Linked DNA regions of Parashewanella spongiae. The protein of the gene in region 1 interacts with the protein of each later gene in a pairwise test. Links are inferred from orthologs where the notes say so. Each region holds a gene or a part of one and is shown on either strand. Other genes may lie near its edges.

Evidence for each region.
Region 2: the proteins of purT (region 1) and ispA interact in binary tests that used the Escherichia coli proteins (3 or more experiments, as listed by UniProt). The link is inferred for Parashewanella spongiae from one-to-one orthologs.

The regions. Positions count from the first base shown.
Region 1 is NZ_CP037952.1:1,301,710-1,311,897, reverse strand. The notes cover bases 4,132-6,929. They hold purT (formate-dependent phosphoribosylglycinamide formyltransferase), read right to left. Parts: upstream 6,220-6,929; coding sequence 5,044-6,219; downstream 4,132-5,043. Other genes in these bases: E2I05_RS04895 (hypothetical protein), read left to right, coding at 6,444-6,929; E2I05_RS04905 (hypothetical protein), read left to right, coding at 4,605-5,024; E2I05_RS04910 (DUF3634 family protein), read right to left, coding at 4,132-4,228. Also shown: two-component sensor histidine kinase BarA, read left to right, coding at 1-1,450; E2I05_RS04920 (YjaG family protein), read left to right, coding at 1,455-2,057; DNA repair protein RecN, read left to right, coding at 2,198-3,856; more of E2I05_RS04910, read right to left, coding at 3,887-4,131; more of E2I05_RS04895, read left to right, coding at 6,930-7,253; E2I05_RS04890 (16S rRNA pseudouridine(516) synthase), read right to left, coding at 7,225-7,947; E2I05_RS04885 (helix-turn-helix transcriptional regulator), read right to left, coding at 7,937-8,602; E2I05_RS04880 (NADPH-dependent FMN reductase), read left to right, coding at 8,742-9,335; E2I05_RS04875 (VOC family protein), read left to right, coding at 9,633-10,046. UniProt on the Escherichia coli protein: Involved in the de novo purine biosynthesis. Catalyzes the transfer of formate to 5-phospho-ribosyl-glycinamide (GAR), producing 5-phospho-ribosyl-N-formylglycinamide (FGAR). Formate is provided by PurU via hydrolysis of 10-formyl-tetrahydrofolate.
Region 2 is NZ_CP037952.1:1,061,722-1,072,102, forward strand. What follows is about bases 3,108-6,098. They hold ispA ((2E,6E)-farnesyl diphosphate synthase), read right to left. Parts: upstream 5,055-6,098; coding sequence 4,161-5,054; downstream 3,108-4,160. Other genes in these bases: dxs (1-deoxy-D-xylulose-5-phosphate synthase), read right to left, coding at 3,108-4,139; xseB (exodeoxyribonuclease VII small subunit), read right to left, coding at 5,057-5,296; pomA (flagellar motor protein PomA), read left to right, coding at 5,664-6,098. Also shown: E2I05_RS03865 (ISL3 family transposase), read right to left, coding at 1-797; E2I05_RS21900 (hypothetical protein), read right to left, coding at 749-1,168; E2I05_RS03870 (hypothetical protein), read left to right, coding at 1,696-2,235; more of dxs, read right to left, coding at 2,274-3,107; more of pomA, read left to right, coding at 6,099-6,431; E2I05_RS03895 (flagellar motor protein MotB), read left to right, coding at 6,436-7,368; E2I05_RS03900 (hypothetical protein), read right to left, coding at 7,842-9,287; E2I05_RS03905 (methyl-accepting chemotaxis protein), read right to left, coding at 9,825-10,381.

The DNA.
Region 1 (10,188 bases):
AGTTTCAGAGCATCTTAAAAGAGCCATCATTCGATTTGATGTTGTAGATACAGGAATCGGTATCAACCTTGAACACCAACAGTTATTATTTCAAGCGTTTGCACAAGCCGACGCCTCTATTTCAAGGCGTTTTGGCGGTACAGGCCTAGGGCTGATTATTACTCAGCGTTTGGTCGATGAATTAGGTGGTGAAATCAGTTTTTCATCTGAAGAAAATCAAGGTTCAAATTTTTGGTTTTCAATCCCTCTTGAACTTTGCCAATTCCAATTATCTGACTCGATTCCCCTACACTCTTTAAATAACAAATCAGTATTGGTTTATGAGCCCAGAAGCTTGTCAGCCGAAATGCTCTCAACGTCTCTTAAGTCATGGAATACTCACTTTAGAATAGCCTCAAGTACCCAAGACATCCTTGAAAAACTGAATTCATCACTTCAATATCAGTACTTACTCTTAAGTTGCCACGATATTTGCTCTGAAACTGATTTACTTAAGATTCTTAAGCTTGCCAGGCCCAAAGTAGATAGAATCATTTTGATCCATGATTGTCTCAAACAAGATCACTTAATTGACCGAGTTCGCCCATACACAGACAATATTATAAAAACTCCATTTACTGCATTGGCATTAGCCAAACAGATGCTGTTTTCACAGCAGATCAGTGTCCCTGTTGAATTGGATAAACCTATACAGCCACTGAAATCAAAGCACAATATAAATGTGTTAGCCGTTGATGATAATCAAGCAAACCTGAAGCTGATCAAAACGTTACTCAACGATATTGTCTCCAATGTAACCATTGCACCAAGTGGCACGGAAGCCATCGAATACGCGAAAACAAAAAACTTTGACCTTATATTAATGGACATTCAGATGCCTGATATCGATGGCATTCAGGCTACAAATGTGATCCGCCGAGATTCTCTGAATCATAATACTCCGATAATAGCCGTAACTGCTCACGCACTTTCAGATGAAAAGCAGCGCATTTTTGATAGTGGCATGGAAGGGTACCTTCCAAAACCTATCGATGAAAAAGCATTAAATGATATTATCGAGCAATGGGTCATTCGTCCTACATTTACTCACTTTGATTCCCATACTCTTAATTGGGAATTATGCTTATCTCAAGCCAGCCAAAAAGCACCATTGGCTATAGAAATGCTGCAAATGTTGCTTGCCTCTTTGCCTGAAACAGTAAACGAGCTCAATCAAGGCCTACAGACACAAGATAATGACAAAATGCTATCCATTGTGCATAAACTACATGGTGCTTGTTGTTATTGCGGGGTTCCGACCACTCAAAAACTGTGTAATCAAATAGAATCTTCGCTAAAGCAAGGTGAAACAATAGAAATGTTAGAGCCTGAAATACTTGAGTTACTCGATGAGCTAACTAAGGTAGAATCTGCCGCTAAACAAGTGATTTCCCAGATGTCGATGGAATAAGTCTATGACTAAAAAGGTAGGTTTTTTTAAGCGGTTGAAAGCGTTAAAGATTGAGCAAAAAGAATTATTTGCGATTGCTTTATGTCAGCGTATGTATCCAAATTATCATTTATTTTCAACAGTTACTGAATTCGGTAACCCTGTTGTGCTCGACACAACACTTAATCTGCTATGGCAGAAGCAATATGATAAAAAGTTAAAATTAAACACTGATTTATATCTTGATAAAATTGACTCAATAACTCCAGAGCCAGAAGACTTTGATATGTATGGTGTATACCCTGCCCTTGATGCAGCCGTGGCGTTAACTCAGCTCCTCAGTGCACTTCAAAGCAAGGTTGAAGAAGACATCACTAACGTCAGTAAGCTGTCATCGAGCACAGTTGCTAATTACATTGAAGCGACTTGTGATATGGAGTTTAAGAACGAAACTCAACTGGATGATTATATTTTTGAGCACCCAGCAATGGTAGAAGAAAGGGCTGTTCAAGGTGATTTACTTGAAATTATTGAATCGAACAAAATTACTTCTGACATGGTCAAAGAGTTACGTAAAGAAATCGTTTCAAGCGGAATTTCAAATATCGGTATTAGCATGAACGAATAAGTCAGGCTATAACTCAAGGCATGGATGCCTATCCATATAATTTCCCATAAAAAAACCGTCTAATTATCCTACAACCATTTACTGTATGAAAAAACAGTATATACTGTTCATCAATACAGTGGTTTTGATAGGATATCATTATGCTTTGTCAACTCAGTGTCCATAACTTTGCTATCGTTCGTTTTCTTGAACTCGATTTTAAATCTGGAATGACCAGTATTACAGGTGAAACCGGTGCTGGTAAATCTATCGCAATTGACGCGTTAGGTTTATGTTTAGGTAACCGTGCTGACGTAAACTCTATACGTTCAGGTTCAGACAAAGCCGAAGTCAGCGCTAGCTTCTCACTTCACAAGTTACCGATGGCTAAACGCTGGTTAGAAGATCAAGACTTAGATCACGATGATGAATGTATTCTCAGACGTGTCATTAGTAACGATGGACGCTCTCGAGCTTACATCAATGGTAACCCTGTCCCTATCACTCAATTAAAAGCATTAGGGCAATTGCTCGTATCTGTACATGGACAGCACGCCCACCATGCTATGCTCAAAACAGAGCACCAACTAACCTTGCTTGACGGTTACGCCAACCATTCGTCATTAATTGAGTCTGTGTCTCAGCGGTATCACAAAGTAAAACGAGTTGAAGCCGAGCTTAAGCAGCTTAAACTCAGTCAAGAAGAACGAAAATCTCGGCAGCAACTGTTAGAATATCAAATTGAAGAGTTAAATGAATTTGATTTAAAACTCGGCGAATTTGAAACCATAGAGCAAGAACATAAGCGCCTTGCAAACAGCTCTGATCTCATTGAAAAATGTCAACAAAGCGTGGCATTACTCAACGAAGATGAAGCTAATATCGCTTCATTATTAAACCATGCCGTTGCTGTGATCGGACAAATTGAAACGATTGACCCGCAATTTAGAAATGTCAGCAATATGCTCAACGACGCGCTGATACAAGTTCAAGAAAGCAGTAGTGAAGTCCAGTTGTATCTTAGCAATATCGAACAAGATCCAGAGCATTTTAATTTTCTCGAACAAAGACTCTCAAAATCGTTACAATTAGCTCGAAAACATCAAATATCACCTTCTGAATTGGCAAGTTTTCACCAAAAAATCAGGATTGAGTTGGAGGGTTTGTCACAAGACGTAAACAAGCTAGACGATGTGAACTTACAACTTGTTGACGCTCAAACACAATACTATTCAGCCGCAAAAAAACTAAGCCAAAGTAGACAACGATATGCCAAAGAATTAAATAAATTAGTCACTCAATCCATTAATGAACTCAACATGCCAAAAGGCAAATTCCAAATAGAAATTACCTATAATGCTGAGCAAATGAGTTGCGTTGGAGCTGATCAGGTTCAGTTTCTCGTCACAGCAAATCCAGGGCAACCAATGCAAGCCATTGCCAAGGTTGCTTCAGGTGGTGAGCTATCTCGTATTGGCTTAGGCATTCAAGTTATTACTGCACAAAAAGTCGCGACGCCTACCCTAATTTTTGATGAAGTTGATGTTGGTATTTCTGGCCCAACAGCCGCTGTTGTTGGGAGAATGCTTCGCAGCTTAGGGGAGTCGACCCAAGTATTCTGCGTAACTCATTTACCACAAGTAGCAGGTAATGGGCACCAACATATGTTCGTAAATAAAGAAGCTAAAAAAGATCAAACAGAAACCTCTATGGCAGCATTGAACCATGAACAAAGAGTACAAGAACTCGCGAGGCTTTTAGCTGGAGACACCATAACCAGTAGTTCATTAGCGAATGCTAGAGAACTACTTCACGGTTGATGCTAACTCGTTAAGAGATTAAAGCCGTTATTAGCCTGTATTTCGACTGTGATCGACGGACTTAATATCATACAGTTCGAATGGAAATAAATTTCGTAGTTGTTGCGTTAAGTCGTCGGAAACATTGGCAGAAATGTGTAATCGAACATCACCGCTCTTTTCAGCTCGTACAGTACCTGTCATTTTATTGTGTTTGGCCAACTGACGAGCTTCACGCATAAATTTTTCAGGTACTTTGCCTTTATGCTTGTCTAATCTTCCATTTTTGAAATGTAATTCAAAAATAACTAAACCTCTTTTAGATCCAAATACAAAATAAATTAATACCGCAATGCCAATACACATGAAAAGGAGTTTCAAGCCTGTATCCATTATTTTTCCCCTTCGACTAAAAGTCTTATCATTTATTGCTAAACTATACTCTAATACCAATTACATTAATTAATCCTAAAAACATCAGCTGAACGCTGAGTATATGAGTATATGAGTAACTGTTTGAGCAATAAGATGACTTTATCATAATGGCTTTCACCCAATGAGTGAAGTGTTCTACGCTCACAATCTTGCTAAAATGACTGCTATCTGCGTTGTAACTTTTGCAAGTAGAATAAACTACTTGCTACAAGCTACTCCTTACTACCAGCCATTTTTTCTACGCTTGAGAACGCAGTAACTGATGTTTCTAGGTTAATCGAATGAATTTCTAATTTCACAAATAAGTTAATAATTTTAGAGGTATGACATGAGAGTGGCAAAAATTCACCAATATCAATACTACTTTGTAATTTTCAGCATATTGCTCTCTTTAGTCGGTTTTTCTTACAATGTTTGGCGTCTTGAATCTACAGAAAATAACAATACGATACGTACCGCTAGCTTTGAAATATTACTTGAGCTATCTGCACTCGAACAACTTGTTTATTATGCTCATTACGATAAAAATATAGTAGAAGGAAGTCCGAGAAAGGGCTGGGTGAAGGTTGGCTTAATCAATGACTTGAGCCCCTTAGCTGGTGAAGAAGTGATGGTAAAGTCAAAAAAACTTATGCAAATTTGGTCAAGTAATTGGAGCAGCATAGAGGAAAGCCAATTAGCAACTGAACAAGTTGTTTCAGCCATTGAAGCGACCCGCGACGAGATCAATATAAGGCTGACTACGCTTGAATAAACGACTTTATTAAGATGCTTCAAAAAATCACTTTCACTTGCTCTGCCACTCGTTTCGCTTTATCAAGGGCTGATTGAGTATTATCAGATAGTGCTAACGCGACACCGAGTCGCCGTTGACCATTAATTTCAGGTTTTGCAAACAAACGAAGCTGAGTACCAGCTTCCAATAAGGCTTCACGTACACCTTCAAAACCTATATTAACTGAGTGTCCGTCGGCAAGTAAAACCGCCGAAGCGCTATGACCATATTGCAAAATACTCCCCACTGGAAACCCTAAAATAGCTCTAACATGCAACGCGAATTCTGATTTATCTTGACTGATCAATGTAACCATCCCTGTATCATGGGGTCTAGGGGAAACCTCTGAAAAATATACTTGATCACCTTTAATGAACATTTCCACGCCAAAAACGCCAAATCCTCCAAGTGATTTAACGACTTTGGTTGCCATTTCTCTTGAAATTTGTATGAGCTCATTCGTCATTTGCTGGGGCTGCCATGACTCACGATAATCACCGTCTTCTTGCCGGTGGCCGATAGGTTCACAAAAATGAATGCCATCAACAGCGCTAACCGTTAACAAGGTGATTTCATAGTCGAATTCAATGAAGTCTTCAACGATAATTCTTCCTTTTCCACCACGAGCGTCCTCTTGCGAAACCTCCCACGCGGCATCAAATTGAAGCTCAGATTTTACGACTGTCTGCCCATGACCAGATGAGCTCATAATTGGCTTTATAACACAAGGAAATCCAATGGTCGTAATCGCTTTCTCCATTTCTTTTTTGCTATCACAAAAGAAGAATCTCGAAGTAAGTAGACCTAATGTATTCGCCGCTAGTCGTCTTATCCCTTCCCTGTTCATTGTCAATTGAGTCGCTTTGGCATTTGGTACAACTTTCACCCCAAAAGACTCAACTTCAACAAGTACCTGAGTATTAATCGCCTCTAGTTCTGGAATGATAATATTAGGGCTTTCTTGCGCAATGACAGATTTAAGTGCAGCAGAATCCATCATGTCAATAACATGCGAACGATGAGCGATATGCATAGCAGGAGCATTAGCGTAACGGTCAACGGCAATCACTTCTATTCCATACCTTTGCAACTCAATAGCGACCTCTTTGCCTAACTCACCACTGCCTAATAACATGGCTTTAATCGAATTTTTGCATAACGCGGTACCTATCATCTTGGCTCCAAATTGAAGTGTATGAAATGAGTTTAGTGCAAAATTAATTGTTGAAGCAGAATCTGTCAGTTTTGGGAGAATAAAGAAGAGTTTTTGATAAATCTACTGCAAGCTGAATACTGGCATAACAAGTAGGATTAATAATTAGACGAGCTTTCATTTATGGAGAGGCTTTTGTTAATTTGAAGTTTAAAGGCAGTTTTAAAAAATCGGTAAAATAGAAAATGTCTGTAGAATTCACGGTTCCAAGCTTATTAGCTTACTTACAAAATAACCCGAGTGCTTTAAAGCGCAAAGATGATATTTATTTTTTATTTTTGCCAAACAACTCCTGCTATAAAATAGAGTCGAATTTTGAGGGAAAGAAAGAAGTCGTTGCTTTGAGAGGTTTTTTTCAGCTTGACCTAGCTTTTAATTCTATATCCATTACTTATCAAAAGGGGAATATTGGTGAAAGCATAATCCTAGAAGCTGTTTCAAAATACACAAGATTACCAAAACAAGTTAAGAACCCTAAGACTGAAAATAAGCCGCTCACATCATTAAATCCAAACAGTGCAGTACCTGTTTTAGCTTTTAAATCTGTTTGTGAGCAATTGAAACTCACTCACAATGAGCGCAAAGCATATTTAAAACTAAATTTAACCATGTTCGTATTCTCGTATGAAAACAAAAGCGTGTCGCTTATAAAGTCAGATGAATTACTTGCTTCAACAGAATCTGAAGCTTCAGTTCCAGTCATTGCGAGCACGAAATTTGATTCACTCGTAAGAGAGAATACGCGTCACTTGCTGCAAATTATGTTGCTTTGTTCTGATTCAAAATTTAGAGCATATAACGAAATAGAAATACCAACGGGTAAAGATCCAAAAGAAGTTGAACAACTAAAAACACTTCTAAAACAATGGATTAAACTCAATGTTTCCAGTAAGCATCGTGACGAAGTTTATCGATTATTAACTGACTCAGACGCAACCACCTTAAGTGAGCCATTACATGACTGTATCATTTGGGGCAGGCAAACAACGGTTTAAGCAGTTCCAACTCTGATAGCTCACGACTTTGGCTAGGTTCAAGAGTTCGATCCAAATAAAGACCACCAATGGATAAACGATGCAACCCAACTACAGCATTTCGGTATCGACCAAACATCCTTTTAATTTGATGATACTTTCCTTCACTAAGTGTAACTATTGCTTCACGCTCACCGATAATTTCTAAAGCAGCAGGTTTAGTCGTAACATTCTCATATTCAAAATAAAATCCTTTTCTAAAACCTTCTATGTATTTGCTTGAAATCGGATCTGCTAGCGTCACTCGGTATACTTTATCAACTTTATTTTCTGGCGACATTAAACCCTTTGACCAGCGGCTATCATTCGTTAGCAAGATTAATCCAGAAGAATTTAAGTCTAATCGACCTGCTATATGTAGCTCATTTTTTTGAGAGTGAGTAAGCAGATCAATCACTGTACTATGCTCTGCATCTTTAGTTGCACTCACCACCCCAACAGGTTTATTCATCATTAAATAAATGGCTGTCTTATCTTGCAATACATTGTCATCGAACTGAATGTGATTAAACTCATCAATTTGTAAATCAAGCGATGTAGTGACTTTTCTATCGACCTTTACTCTATTATTTATCAATAATATTCGTACAGATTTCTGTGGTAAATTAAGTTTTTTACACAAAAATCTATCCAAGCGGCTTCGCTTACTTTGCATTAGCCACCTCTGTCACATCTTCACTGGTTTTAGCACTCGAAAATGGGGAAAATTTATAAGCGCAGCGACGTGCGCCTTCAATAATATGCTCTTCCCTAGACACTGAAGCAATTTGTTCAAAAAGCTTTTGAAACATTTCTAATTCGGAACGACAAAAGTTTTGACATTTGGTTGCCGCTGCACAGATTGGGCAATGATTCTCGTAAAGCCAATAGTCTTTATCACTAAAGTCACAAGAGGCCATGTATCCTTCATTGCTACGTAACTCACAAAGTGCCTGTAATTTTTCTTCAAGGTTTGTAGTTAATGCTAAAACACGATCGTATTGTGCAAAACTGCTTTTTTCTCTTGCTGTTATCAACTTATCGAGCCCACCATCACCGAATACCTGAATGACTGAATCAATCAATTGCAATGTTAACTCTTCATGCCTATCATCAAAGTGGCTAGCGCTGCCTTCGGTTAAATACCAATATCGCGTTGGTCTTCCGCGCCCTTGCGCTCTATCTTCTGTTGCAACATCACCATTGTCTTCCAGTAGCTGCAGATGCTGTCTAACTCCCATTGTTGTTAAAGCGAGTTCTTTTGACAAAAACTTTGCGGTCAAAGGGCCATGAACTTTCAACAAATTGAGTATTTTTTCTGTGGTTTTCATATCACCTCCTTGCCCTATTATTACTTCTCCTTCGAATAAGTAAACTTTTTTATTTATTTTTTTGAATTTACCCCTTTACACTGTTTAATAAACAATTTACCTTACTTATATAATTTATATAGTAAAAGGTTTATATAATATGAAGCTAGTTATTTTTAGTAGCAGTCAACGGAAGAGTTCTCAAAGCGCTAAAGTCGGGGAGTTTATTCGACTTAACCTAGGAAAGTTTTCTCAATCGAAACACATCGAATTACAGGAAATTGATTTACCTTTTTGGGATGGCTCTAGTAATAAAGGCCAACACTGGGAAGCACTAAACCAATCACTTAATGAAGCTGACGCAATAGTGTTGATTACGCCCGAATGGAATGGGGTTGCTTCTCCATTATTAAAAAACTTTCTGATGATGTGCGATGGTGCTATTACGGCAAATAAACCTGTTTTGCTGGTATCCGTTTCAAGTGGAGTAAGCGGTGTTTACCCTATTGCAGAATTAAAAATGAATGCGTTTAAAAATAATAAAATGCTCCCCATCCCCGATCACATCATCGTACGGAGTGCAAACGAGGTATTGCTTGCTGAATGTGAGTCTGAACGTGATCAGCAGCTGCGTAAAAGAATCGACTATAGCTTACACATGCTATTCATGTACGCCGAAGCATTAAAATCGATGAGGTTAAAACTGCAAGATCAGCCCTACCCAAATCAAGGTAATTTTAGCTTTGGAATGTAAATAAGGAACTGTTCCAAAATAACTTCCCTGTTTTGCTGTCGTTTATTTTTGAGCTTATACAAGGCGAAGAAAGTGTGGTGTAGTTACTCTACATAAGCTTTCGACAACACAGTAGAAGCCAAAAATAAACACAGCCCAAAGGGTTACGCTTAAAATTGCCACTCTCTGCGTTACTCATTTTTCAATTAGAATAACTAAACATCATTCTTCGTGCCTTGATATTGACAATTTTAAGCAGTAACAAATCGGTAAGTTATTTTGAGACAGTTCCTAATCTTATTCAGAAGGAGAAACGCCATGATACTAGAGCATATAAATTTAGTGATAAAAGATATCCCTAGAGCACTTGAATTTTATCAAGCTGCATTTCCTCACTGGCAAGTTCGTGGTGGTGGAAAAAGTGAATGGTATGGCAAGCCAAGAAACTGGATACATTTTGGCGATGACTATAACTACATATCGTTTAGCGATCACGGTAAAAGAGAAAACCGCGATCTAAAGGGCGATCAAGTAGGCTTAGCGCATTTTGCTTATCGTGTTGATAATATTTCCGCCTTGATAACTAGGCTTGAGTCAGCTGGATTTGAAATAGCAATAAATGGCGCTCAAGATAGTACTCAAAAAAGTGTCTATTTCATCGATCCAGATGGTTTCGAAGTCGAATTCGTCCAATACTTAACCGATATTCCAAGCGAAAGAAATAAGTATTGAGATCAGATAAATGTGTTCCAGCACTCTATGAGAATGTGTTATACCAATTACAGTAATTAACTTCCCATTCAGCAAGAGCTAAAGGATTTCAGTACAAGGCGCAAGTTTGAAGTACTATATACCCTAACGGCTGCCATACAAA
Region 2 (10,381 bases), 240 kb from region 1 along the record:
AGCTCAAAAAACTCCCAATCTCGATATCCATAAGCAATCTTAGATAATGTTTTTGTACGGTTATTGACTCCTTCGACTTTGCCGCTTGTCATTTTTTCATCGTAATAAGCCAGTATTCCTTGCTTGTGTTTGATTAGGATCTTGGCAAAGCTTTGCAGCAGAGTAATCTCTGAGTCTTGCGCTTGTTCAACCCAATCATCAAGCCACGCTTCCCCTAGCTCTTTTGTTGGTTGAGTCCACAGTTGCCTGAGCTTTTCTTTGAAATAATAGACCGTTGCTAATGGTTGATTAGCCTCAAGTGCTTGCTTTAACTTGTCTGCCCCTTTTTCACTTAAGTTTTCTGGATTTCTGAGTAAAAGCCATCGTGTGTTTTTCAGAAATTGAGCGTCATCTTTTGACTCCATTTCATTTTGTATTTTTCGCCGAAACTGACTCAACCTCTCATTGAACCTTTTGACTACGTGGAATCGGTCTATGACTAAACTGGCTTGAGGTGCATGCTTCTTTACCGATGAAATGTAGGCTGGCCCCATGTCAGTTGCAACCGCGACTATAGGTTGCTTGCAGCGATTCTTTCGTTCCCAAAACCCATCAAGGCTAGCCGCTTTCTTTCCTTTTTCGGTGTAGATAACTGCACTGGTTTTCATATCAATAACGACTGTCATAAAGCCTGATTTAGAACCACAGTAAATTTCATCAATACCAATATAGGTAACGTTTTTGTAATTTGGTTTTTGATAGCGCTTTTTTAGATGCCTTTTTGAATGGCTTTGATGCAATCCCAACCAACATTGCAAAGCTTCGCTATCGAGCTAATGGTCATTTTTTCAATTGATAATAACAGTACATATCTCTCGAAGGCTTTGATGTAACGGACTTTAGGCCGTGGAATGAACTTCAGTGGTAAATACTGGATTACTTTGCAAATCGTACATTGAATACGCTGATGTAATATTCGGATTAACGTTTTCTTGATGCCTATTGGAGGGCCTATAAACTCACGTTTTTTGGTTCCTTTCTTGATCACTTTCCGACTTTGGCAATCAGAGCATTTCATTCGGTGGTTATGGGCAATGTTAAAGATCGTTGAACCATTTTCATATTTGGAAGATAAGTAATGATAAGGGCCTTGTATTCCAAAGGAATGGTAAAGAAGTGAAGTCGACATCTACTCTAATTTTTTAGAATATTTTACCTTATCTCAGACCTAAGTATCGATTAACCGGATGAACCATAATTTTGTGAAGTATTCTTTATAAACCAAAGTGTGCGCATACAAGCTCCCGAAGGGCAAGGCTAAAGGTTTCCATTACTGCGTTGCACGTTCTTGAATTATTCCGACATAAGCACTAAGTGCGTTGAACGCCAGTTTTGTATGGCGGCCGTAGGGTATATAGTACTTCGAACATGCGCCTTGTACTGAAAACCTTTATCTCTTGCTGAGTGAGAGATTAATTACTGTAATTGGTATAACGACAGTTTTGTATGTCGGTAGTCTCGCTGCTTTGGAAAAATTAACAAAAAGTCACTGGATATCAGTCTTTGCGGATATGGTGTAAGTGTTTGAATTACGCTGCTTTTAAGCTAGCTATACTTTTTTGTAGTGTACAGTGAACACAAGTATTAAAAAAATAAATCATAAAGAATTCAAAATAAGAGTAGAATAAAACTCGTGGTTACTTTTGGAAAACGATTTTGGCAGCAGCAAATACTTCTATGGACGTTAGGCTGAGTGCTCAAGTGGCACAAGCAATTGCACCAATAGGTGTTTATGCCAACACTTACCCAACTCCAATAAATGGGTACTTATATTTTCAAACTACTGACAATGTGATTAGCCAGTTTCATCAATCAGCACTGCATTCAGTACAACAACCTCTTGTTATGGCTCCAATGGTTATGACTCCTCCTTTATATTCCTGCTCATTTTCATCAGATTTAAATGTGACATCGAGTGATAATCAAGTTTTTTCTTCCCAGATACCATTCAGGAGGCAAGAATACGACCATTCTAAAGAGATGGCAAAAGTGGACAGAGTAAGAAAATTGGGTGAACAAATACAGAAAAACGAGAAAAAATATCAACAAATTTTAAAAGAAAAAGAAACAGCAAACGCAAGCAATATCATGCAGTTGCAAATGGATGAAGAGAAGGTATTACAAAAATTAACAAAAAGTCGAAGGAATCTAGCACAATATAAAGCGCAATTGTCAACAGATACCCGTGATACTTGAAGTAACACAGGTATACATTGCTTCTTGACTGGGTTAATTTACGACAGATATTCATTGATTTGGGCTAAAATTCCCTCGCCATCAAGTTGATATTCTGCAGTGATTTCGTCTGGAGAACCATGTTTAATAAACTCATCAGGTAAGCCAATTTGAAGCACGGGCTTTAGCAACTTATTTTTTTGCAAAAACTCTATCACACCTGAACCAGCCCCCCCCATAATGGCATTGGCTTCAACAGTAACCAAAACATCGTATTCATTAGCAATCTGGGTTAGTAGATCTTCATCTAATGGTTTTACAAAGCGCATATCAACAACAGTTGCATCGAGTGCATCAGCAGCTTGAGTGGCCGACCCCAACGTGGTGCCAAAATTGATGATGGCAACTTTATTGCCTTGGCGTACCATTCGACCTTTACCTATCGGTAGTGCAGTCATTTGTTCAATTTGCTCTGCGCCTGTTGCACTCCCCCTAGGGTAACGCACGGCTGTTGGCCCATCGTTATAGCAGTAGCCAGTATAAAGCATTTGTCGGCATTCATTTTCATCAGACGGTGTCATGATTACCATGTTTGGAATGCAGCGCATAAAGCTTAAGTCAAAAGCGCCTTGATGAGTTGCGCCATCAGCACCGACAATACCACCTCTGTCAATCGCAAATAAAACCGGTAGTTTTTGTAATGCGATATCGTGGATCAGTTGGTCGTAACCACGTTGTAAAAACGTGGAATAAATAGCAACAACAGCTTTAAAGCCTTCTACAGCAAAGCCAGCACCTAAAGTGACGGCGTGTTGCTCTGCAATTGCGGCATCAAAGTATTGTTTTGGGAATCGCTGGGAAAACTCGACCATGCCAGAGCCTTCTCGCATTGCTGGAGTAATCGCTAATACCTTCTCGTCTTGCTCGGCTATGTCACAAAGCCACTTCCCAAACACTTGAGAAAATGTAGGATTGGAAGGCTTAGCCGTCGGTTTTTTAAATTGTGCAGGATCGAATTTAGGTACAGCATGCCAACCGATAGGATCTTTCTCTGCAGGGGCGTAACCACGACCCTTTTTAGTCATAATATGTAAAAACTGAGGACCTTTTAGTTGTCGCATGTTGGCCAGAGTTTCAACGAGCGCATCGACATCATGCCCATCTATAGGACCTATGTAGTTAAAGCCTAGTTCTTCAAATAAAGTGCCCGGAACAACCATTCCTTTTAAATGCTCTTCGGTACGTTTTGCCATTTCTTTAAAAATAGGCATACCATCAAGTACTTTTTTACCACCTTCACGAATGGTGGTATAAAAACGACCTGACATAATTTGTGCAAGATGGTTGTTTAATGCGCCAACGTTTTCTGAAATTGACATCTCATTGTCATTTAACACTACTAGCATGTCATTGTTGAGATCGCCTGCGTGATTAAGTGCTTCGAAAACCATGCCTCCAGTTAAAGCACCATCACCGATTACTGAAACAATTTTGCGACCAGCTTGTTCTTTTTCGGCGGCAATCGCCATGCCTAAGGCGGCACTCACTGATGTACCTGAGTGTCCAACGCTAAAGGTGTCGTATTCACTTTCTTCACGCCAAGGAAAGGGGTGCAGTCCGTCTTTTTGGCGAATGGTATGCATGCGATCACGGCGAGCGGTTAAGATTTTGTGTGGATAAGCTTGATGCCCCACATCCCAAATCAGCCGATCAAAAGGGGTGTTGTAAACATAATGCAAGGCTACCGTTAATTCGACGGTACCAAGTCCCGATGCAAAGTGGCCACTTGATTTACTTACCGATGTAAGTAAAAACTCCCTGAGTTCTTTGGCGAGCTGTGGTAACTGGCTTTTAGTCAGTTGTCTGAGTTCTTCTGGGGTATTAGCTTTGGCTAGTACCGGAAATTTGGAAATGTCCATGCTCATAATGAGATACTTTGACTGTTGTTATACTCGACGCGCCACAATGTAACGTGCGAAATCTGCAATTAACTGGCTATTGTATGGCAATTTAGTCAGCGCTGATAGTGATTCATTAATTAGCTGATCGGCGGTTTGTTTTGCACCATGCAGCCCTAATAATTGTGGAAAGGTACTTTTATTAGCTTTGGTATCAGAGCCTTGCGGTTTGCCTAACTCTTCGGTTGTCGATGTGATATCTAAAATATCATCTTGAACTTGAAAGGCTAGCCCTACATTTTTCGCAAAAGATCGCAATGATTCCGTTTCTTCATCGCTGGCGTTTGCAGCAATAAGTGCTAATTCAACGGAGCAAGAGATTAATGCTCCTGTCTTTAATGAATGCAATAACGTTAAGGTGTCAATGTCAATGGATTGATCGGTTGAGGCCAAATCAATAGCTTGACCACCACACATTCCAGAATAACCAGCGGCTTTAGATAACACTTTAATCATTCGAACTTGTTGATCTGCGGTTAGGTTATTTTGAGCATCCGCAAGCATTTCAAAAGCCAGTGATTGAAGCGAGTCGCCGGCTAATATTGCCGTGGCTTCGTCAAACTTCACATGCACAGTGGGTTGGCCTCGTCTTAATGCGTCGTCATCCATAGCAGGTAGGTCATCATGGATCAAAGAGTAGGCATGAATACATTCTATTGCAGAGGCGCAGGCATCAAGTTGTTGTGGTTGCACGCCGAGCAATTCACCAACACTGTAAACTAAAAAAGGACGAATACGCTTCCCACCAAGCAAAGCGCCGTGTTTCATTGCAGCTTTTAGATTTGGAGCATCATCAGGTAACTGGTCAAGTCGATTTTTAAGATAATTATTCACACGATTTTGATAATGAACAATTGCATTAGTCAAGGCTGTTTCAGGCACGCTTATTCGCCCTCGTTTTCGAATGGAACAAGCTTGTCGTCAGGCTTTTCATTGAGCAAAATGGATACTCTTTGCTGAGCTTGATCTAATTTGCTTTGACTGTGTCTGACTAGAGTGATTCCATGTTCGAATTGCTTAAGCGCATCATCTAATGAAATATCGCCTTTTTCTAGTTCAGAAACAATGGCTTCTAATGTGCTTAGTGATTCTTCGAAACTCAAATCTGCATTATTTTTAGTCACAATAACATCCTTTGGTTAAAGTGTGACACAAGGTATATCAGGGGGCGTCTGTGGTCAAATTTAGCGGTATGATTCTTGCGCAGTAACAAATTTGTCATTATTTTTTCGAGTGAAAACTTCAAATTGAATTAAACTTGCGCTGAATTTGTCCGATAATAAGAGACAGCTCTTAGAATAACAAAATCTGTTAAAAATCGGCTGGGAATAAAAAAGTGGTTAAATTGTAGATTGGTTGGTTGGATTGTGAACAATTTTAGCTTTTTTGAAGAGGTGTGTAGATTTAATTTACAGTACAATGATCTCGGTTTTTAAAGGTTATACCACAAATTTTTAATTCATCACGAAAAATATTGGGCGAGGGACTGTTGTGGATTTAGCAACATTAATAGGGTTAATTGGCGCGTTTGGTTTCGTGATCGGAGCAATGGTGACCAGTGGTGGCATTGGTATCTTTATTGAAACGTCATCAATTTTAATCGTGGTGGCAGGTTCATGTTTTGTAGTCATGATGAAATTTAACCTAGGACAATTTTTGGGTGCCGTTAAAATCGCCATCAAGGCATTCATGTTCAAACTCGATAAACCTGAAGATCTTATTGAACAATCTGTGAATATGGCTGACGCTGCTCGAAAAGGAGGTTTTTTAGCGTTAGAAGAAGCGGAAATAACCAATAACTTTATGCAAAAAGCCGTCGATATGTTGGTTGATGGTCACGACGGAGACGTGGTTAGAGCTGCGCTCGAAAAAGACATAATATTAACGGAAGAACGCCATAAGTCTGGCATTAGCATTTTTAAGGCTATGGGTGATGTAGCGCCTGCAATGGGTATGATTGGTACCCTTGTTGGCTTAGTCGCTATGTTGTCAAATATGGATGATCCTAAATCGATTGGTCCTTCGATGGCGGTTGCACTTCTTACAACACTTTATGGTGCCATTATTGCTAATATGGTTGCTTTACCTATAGCAGACAAGCTTGAACTGCGAATGGGCGAAGAAATGCAAAACCGAAATTTGATAATGGATGCGATACTTTCTATTCAAGATGGTCAAAATCCTCGAGTTATCGAGAGCTTTTTGAAAAGTTACTTGTCAGAGAAAAAACGCTCCGCTGGCACTGTGGACGGAGAATAACTGGATGGCTAAGGAAGGGTGTGATTGTCCACCACCAGGCGCTCCAATGTGGTTGGCAACATTTGCTGATCTCATGTCGTTATTAATGTGTTTTTTCGTATTATTATTAGCGTTTTCAGAAATGGACGCACAAAAATTTCAACAACTTGCTGGTTCAATGAAATATGCTTTCGGCGTTCAAAATAAAGTTGAAGTGAAAGATATCCCTAAAGGCACTTCTGTTATCGCATTAGAATTTCGTCCTGGCAAACCTGAACCCACACCGATAGAAGTTATCAATCAACAAACCAATGAAATGACAGAGCAGATGCTTAAGTTTCAAGAAGGTGAGGATGATAGTGCAGGCGGCCAGCAAGAGCAAAAAGGCGAGCTACGCGGAGGTGACGCTAGCGCTACGGCTCAAGAAAAGTCAGAAGCTAAGGAAACCGCTGAAGCCCTTGCAAAACAAGAGCAAACCAATGAGCAGTTGAAAAAAATCGCTGAAAAACTGGATCAACACATTCAAGATGGTGCCGTTGAGCTTGAGTCTCTTGGTCAGCAAATTATTATTCGGATCCGAGAAAAAGGTTCTTTCGCTTCTGGTTCGGGCTTCTTACAACCTCGTTTTCGTCCTATTTTGCGGGAAATTGGTAATTTGTTGAAAGATGTTCCTGGGATTATCACTGTGTCTGGACATACAGATCATGTACAAATTAACAATGAGCTCTATCGTTCTAACTGGGAGCTTTCGAGCAAACGTGCGCTTTCTGTCGCCCATGAATTGATTAAAGTCAAAGGGTTCGATGAGTCGAGAATGAAAGTGGTGGGAATGGCTTCGACAGCTTTACTTGTTCCGCCGAACTCACCGGGTAATAGGTCGCGAAATCGCCGCGTTGAAATTGCCATTGAGCAAGGAAAGGCAAAAGAGTCTGACGAGATTCGAGTTGGCGACTTGTAATACCAATTAGGTTAATTAAATGCTCAACTCAGAGCTATGTGTGTGCTCAAAGTACAATCGAAATTGATGAAGACATAGTTGTTACCGACAAACAAAACTGTCGTTATTACATTGCTACGTCAAGACAATTTTGAGAAGTATTCTTTATAAACCAAAGTGAGCACATACAAGCTCCCGAAGGGCAAGGCTATAGGATTCCATTACTGCGTTACAAGCACTTGAATTATCTCGACAAAAGCACTAAGTGCGTTGAGCGCCAGTTTTTTATGGCGGCCGTAGGGAATATAGTACTTCGAGCTTGTGCCTTGCACTGAAACCCTTTGGCTCTTGCTGAGTGAGAGATTAATTACTGTAATTGGTATTATTACTGACATACAAAACTGTCGTTACTACGTTTGTCTTTAAACTTTAATTTTCGAGCCTTGATTTTGTCAGTTTTTAGCGATAACAAATGGAAATGACTAATTGAGGCTTTATTTTTGTGCAACGGAAGAAATTGATGAGTTGCTGGAGGAATGTTGGGGTTGTAAAACAACCGCTCTAAAATCGTCACAAGTTAATTCTGTACGGTCTACTGGATTGCAAACTATCGCACTAGATTTTAATAAATTTCTAATTGCAGTTTTAGAAACTAAGTGCCACACATAAGGATTTTGCCCGCTTCTTATTTCGATGATTTCTTGCTCTTTTTCTTTTTTAAAGTTAGTGCGCATAATGCAGCACTCTGCATCTTCGGGAACTTGTGAGTAATTTATTACTGGCAAGGCGTTAACCATGTCTTTAATATCAGGAATCGTTTTCGGGACTCTTATTCGTCTCTCTAATTCAATCTCTTGATCATGTAGATTTAGTTGTTCGAAAACATCTGAAGAAAGTTGGCGTTTTATTTCTTGAACTATTTGTAATGCCATTGAAGGTGCTGTGTTGCTTAATATAGAGATAAACGTTATAAATTCACCTAAAGACTGAGTTTGCCTTTGGCTCGTTTGGCTTCCTTCGACTGTGAACACTATAGTCAGTCTTCGGTCAAGTTCTTGCCTTAATGGATGACGGCTATCATTAGCAAAAGTAGCGAATAGTGGTGCATTTATAAATGAAAACATTGCAAAGAGTCGATTTATTAAAGCAAGGGTTGGCTCAGCTCTATTTTGATGCTGTGCCAAGATATTAGGGAGATTCTCGTCAGTTGCTAATCTGTCTCCGGCACCGAAAAAATTCCTATGACAAAGTGCAGCTATGGCACTGGCTACTATGCATTCATTTTCATTCACAACTTGCTTTAAACGAATGATGTATCCTTTTTGTACGTAATCTGAGCATTGCTCGCTTGAAATTAACGTTACAGAGAGTTCATTCGAAGTACAGATAAAGCGAACGTGGTAGCCATATGCATAAAATGATCGATGTGTTGCTGCCACTCCTCTAAGCCGTATAGATTGAAGATAACTTTCTTGGAGTTCGGAGCATGTTGGTATCAAGCTATCACTTACTTTAAGTGCTCCTTGAGTCGTCAATCTACAAAATCCTTGGCACTCAGGAGGGACTGGTTGATGATTTACATGATAACGTTCGAATAATTGCGCATTTTCTCTTACTGCAGGTGTGTTTAAGACCCGTTTATATTGTTTATCCAAGCCGATGGTTTGTGATTGAGTATCTGCTTGGTATTTGTAATTTTTTTGAGGATGGCAAGATTTTTGTATTAAAGTGGGGGAAGACATGAACTCATGTATGCTTGAACTTGGTTCAAATATTGATTGAGCATCCTCGCTAGGTACTTCTGACACTGAAAATGTTGTATTACCAAGAGTTAATGACGAGTGTGTGTTTTTTAATCCATGATGGATAATACTGTGATAATAATCAGCTTCAATTTTTTGAGCGGACCAAGTTGAAGTGAAGTCAGAAGATGTGGCCATATTCGCTTGCTTGGATATCATTAACTAAAATGAGTTTATCACTTGCCCAATACTGTTTTTGTTAAATATAGTTCATGTAATATTTAATATCTTCGGGGTTTAATTCCTCGCCTCTTGGGGCGAACTAACTTTGTTTTTTTGTGGTGTACTTGTGGTCATACCTGCGAAGGCCGGTATCTAGTGACTTCATCTAAGTACCTGAAGTTTCCTAAGATTTTCTAGTGCCCAGTTTCAGCACTCTACGGTGTTGCAACTTCGGTTACATAGCTACGGGTATGCGCCCTACATTGCGTCTTGTATAGCACTAAACCTGAACACAATAATTATCAAAGAACTTATCGACAGGTACTTAAACAAGAAAAAGGCGCTAGACTACCGACATAAAAACTGTCGTTACTAGGTTTCGAGTCTCGCTGGAGTGGCGATAACGCTAAACGATACCTCGCCCCTCTGGAACGGGGTGATTCATTTCTTTAGCTTGTTTAAGGCGCAATTTAATCGAGTTTTAGTCATAAAACATAACGATTATTGAAATAACTATTCTCTGCGTTTTAAGGCTTTATAAACTTTCTTCACTCCCTCTTCATCAACTTTTTTACCTAAAAAGTCACTTGTTTTAAGCCCGAAACTGTAGAAGAAAACACGTAACTCTCCATATTGTTCAATATAGCTTTCAAATTTATCGTCATCAGTAATGTCTTGCTCTGCAAAAGCAACGAAAAATTGAAATAATGACTCAATTAATCGACAGCGAAGTACATGTTTTTCTTCGTTCGAATGCAAATCTTCTTGATGATTATGGTAGCTTTGTTTTAACCAGTTTATGGTAATAATACTGGCTTTTGATAATGCTATTCCAAGCGATAAACCGGCTCCCACTTCGCTGGTTACGCCGCCAAGTTTTAGAATATCTCCTGTCACAGAGGCCAAGTCGAAAAAAATCTTGTAAGAGGCACTTATCACTCTTTTACGGCAAACTTTTTTTAGTTCACAAACCATAGAGTAACGCTTAGCTTCTCTTATTACTTCTGGAGACAGGTTTACGAATATTTTTCCATCATAAGCAATGTCATTGAGGGTGTAATAGTTAGTTC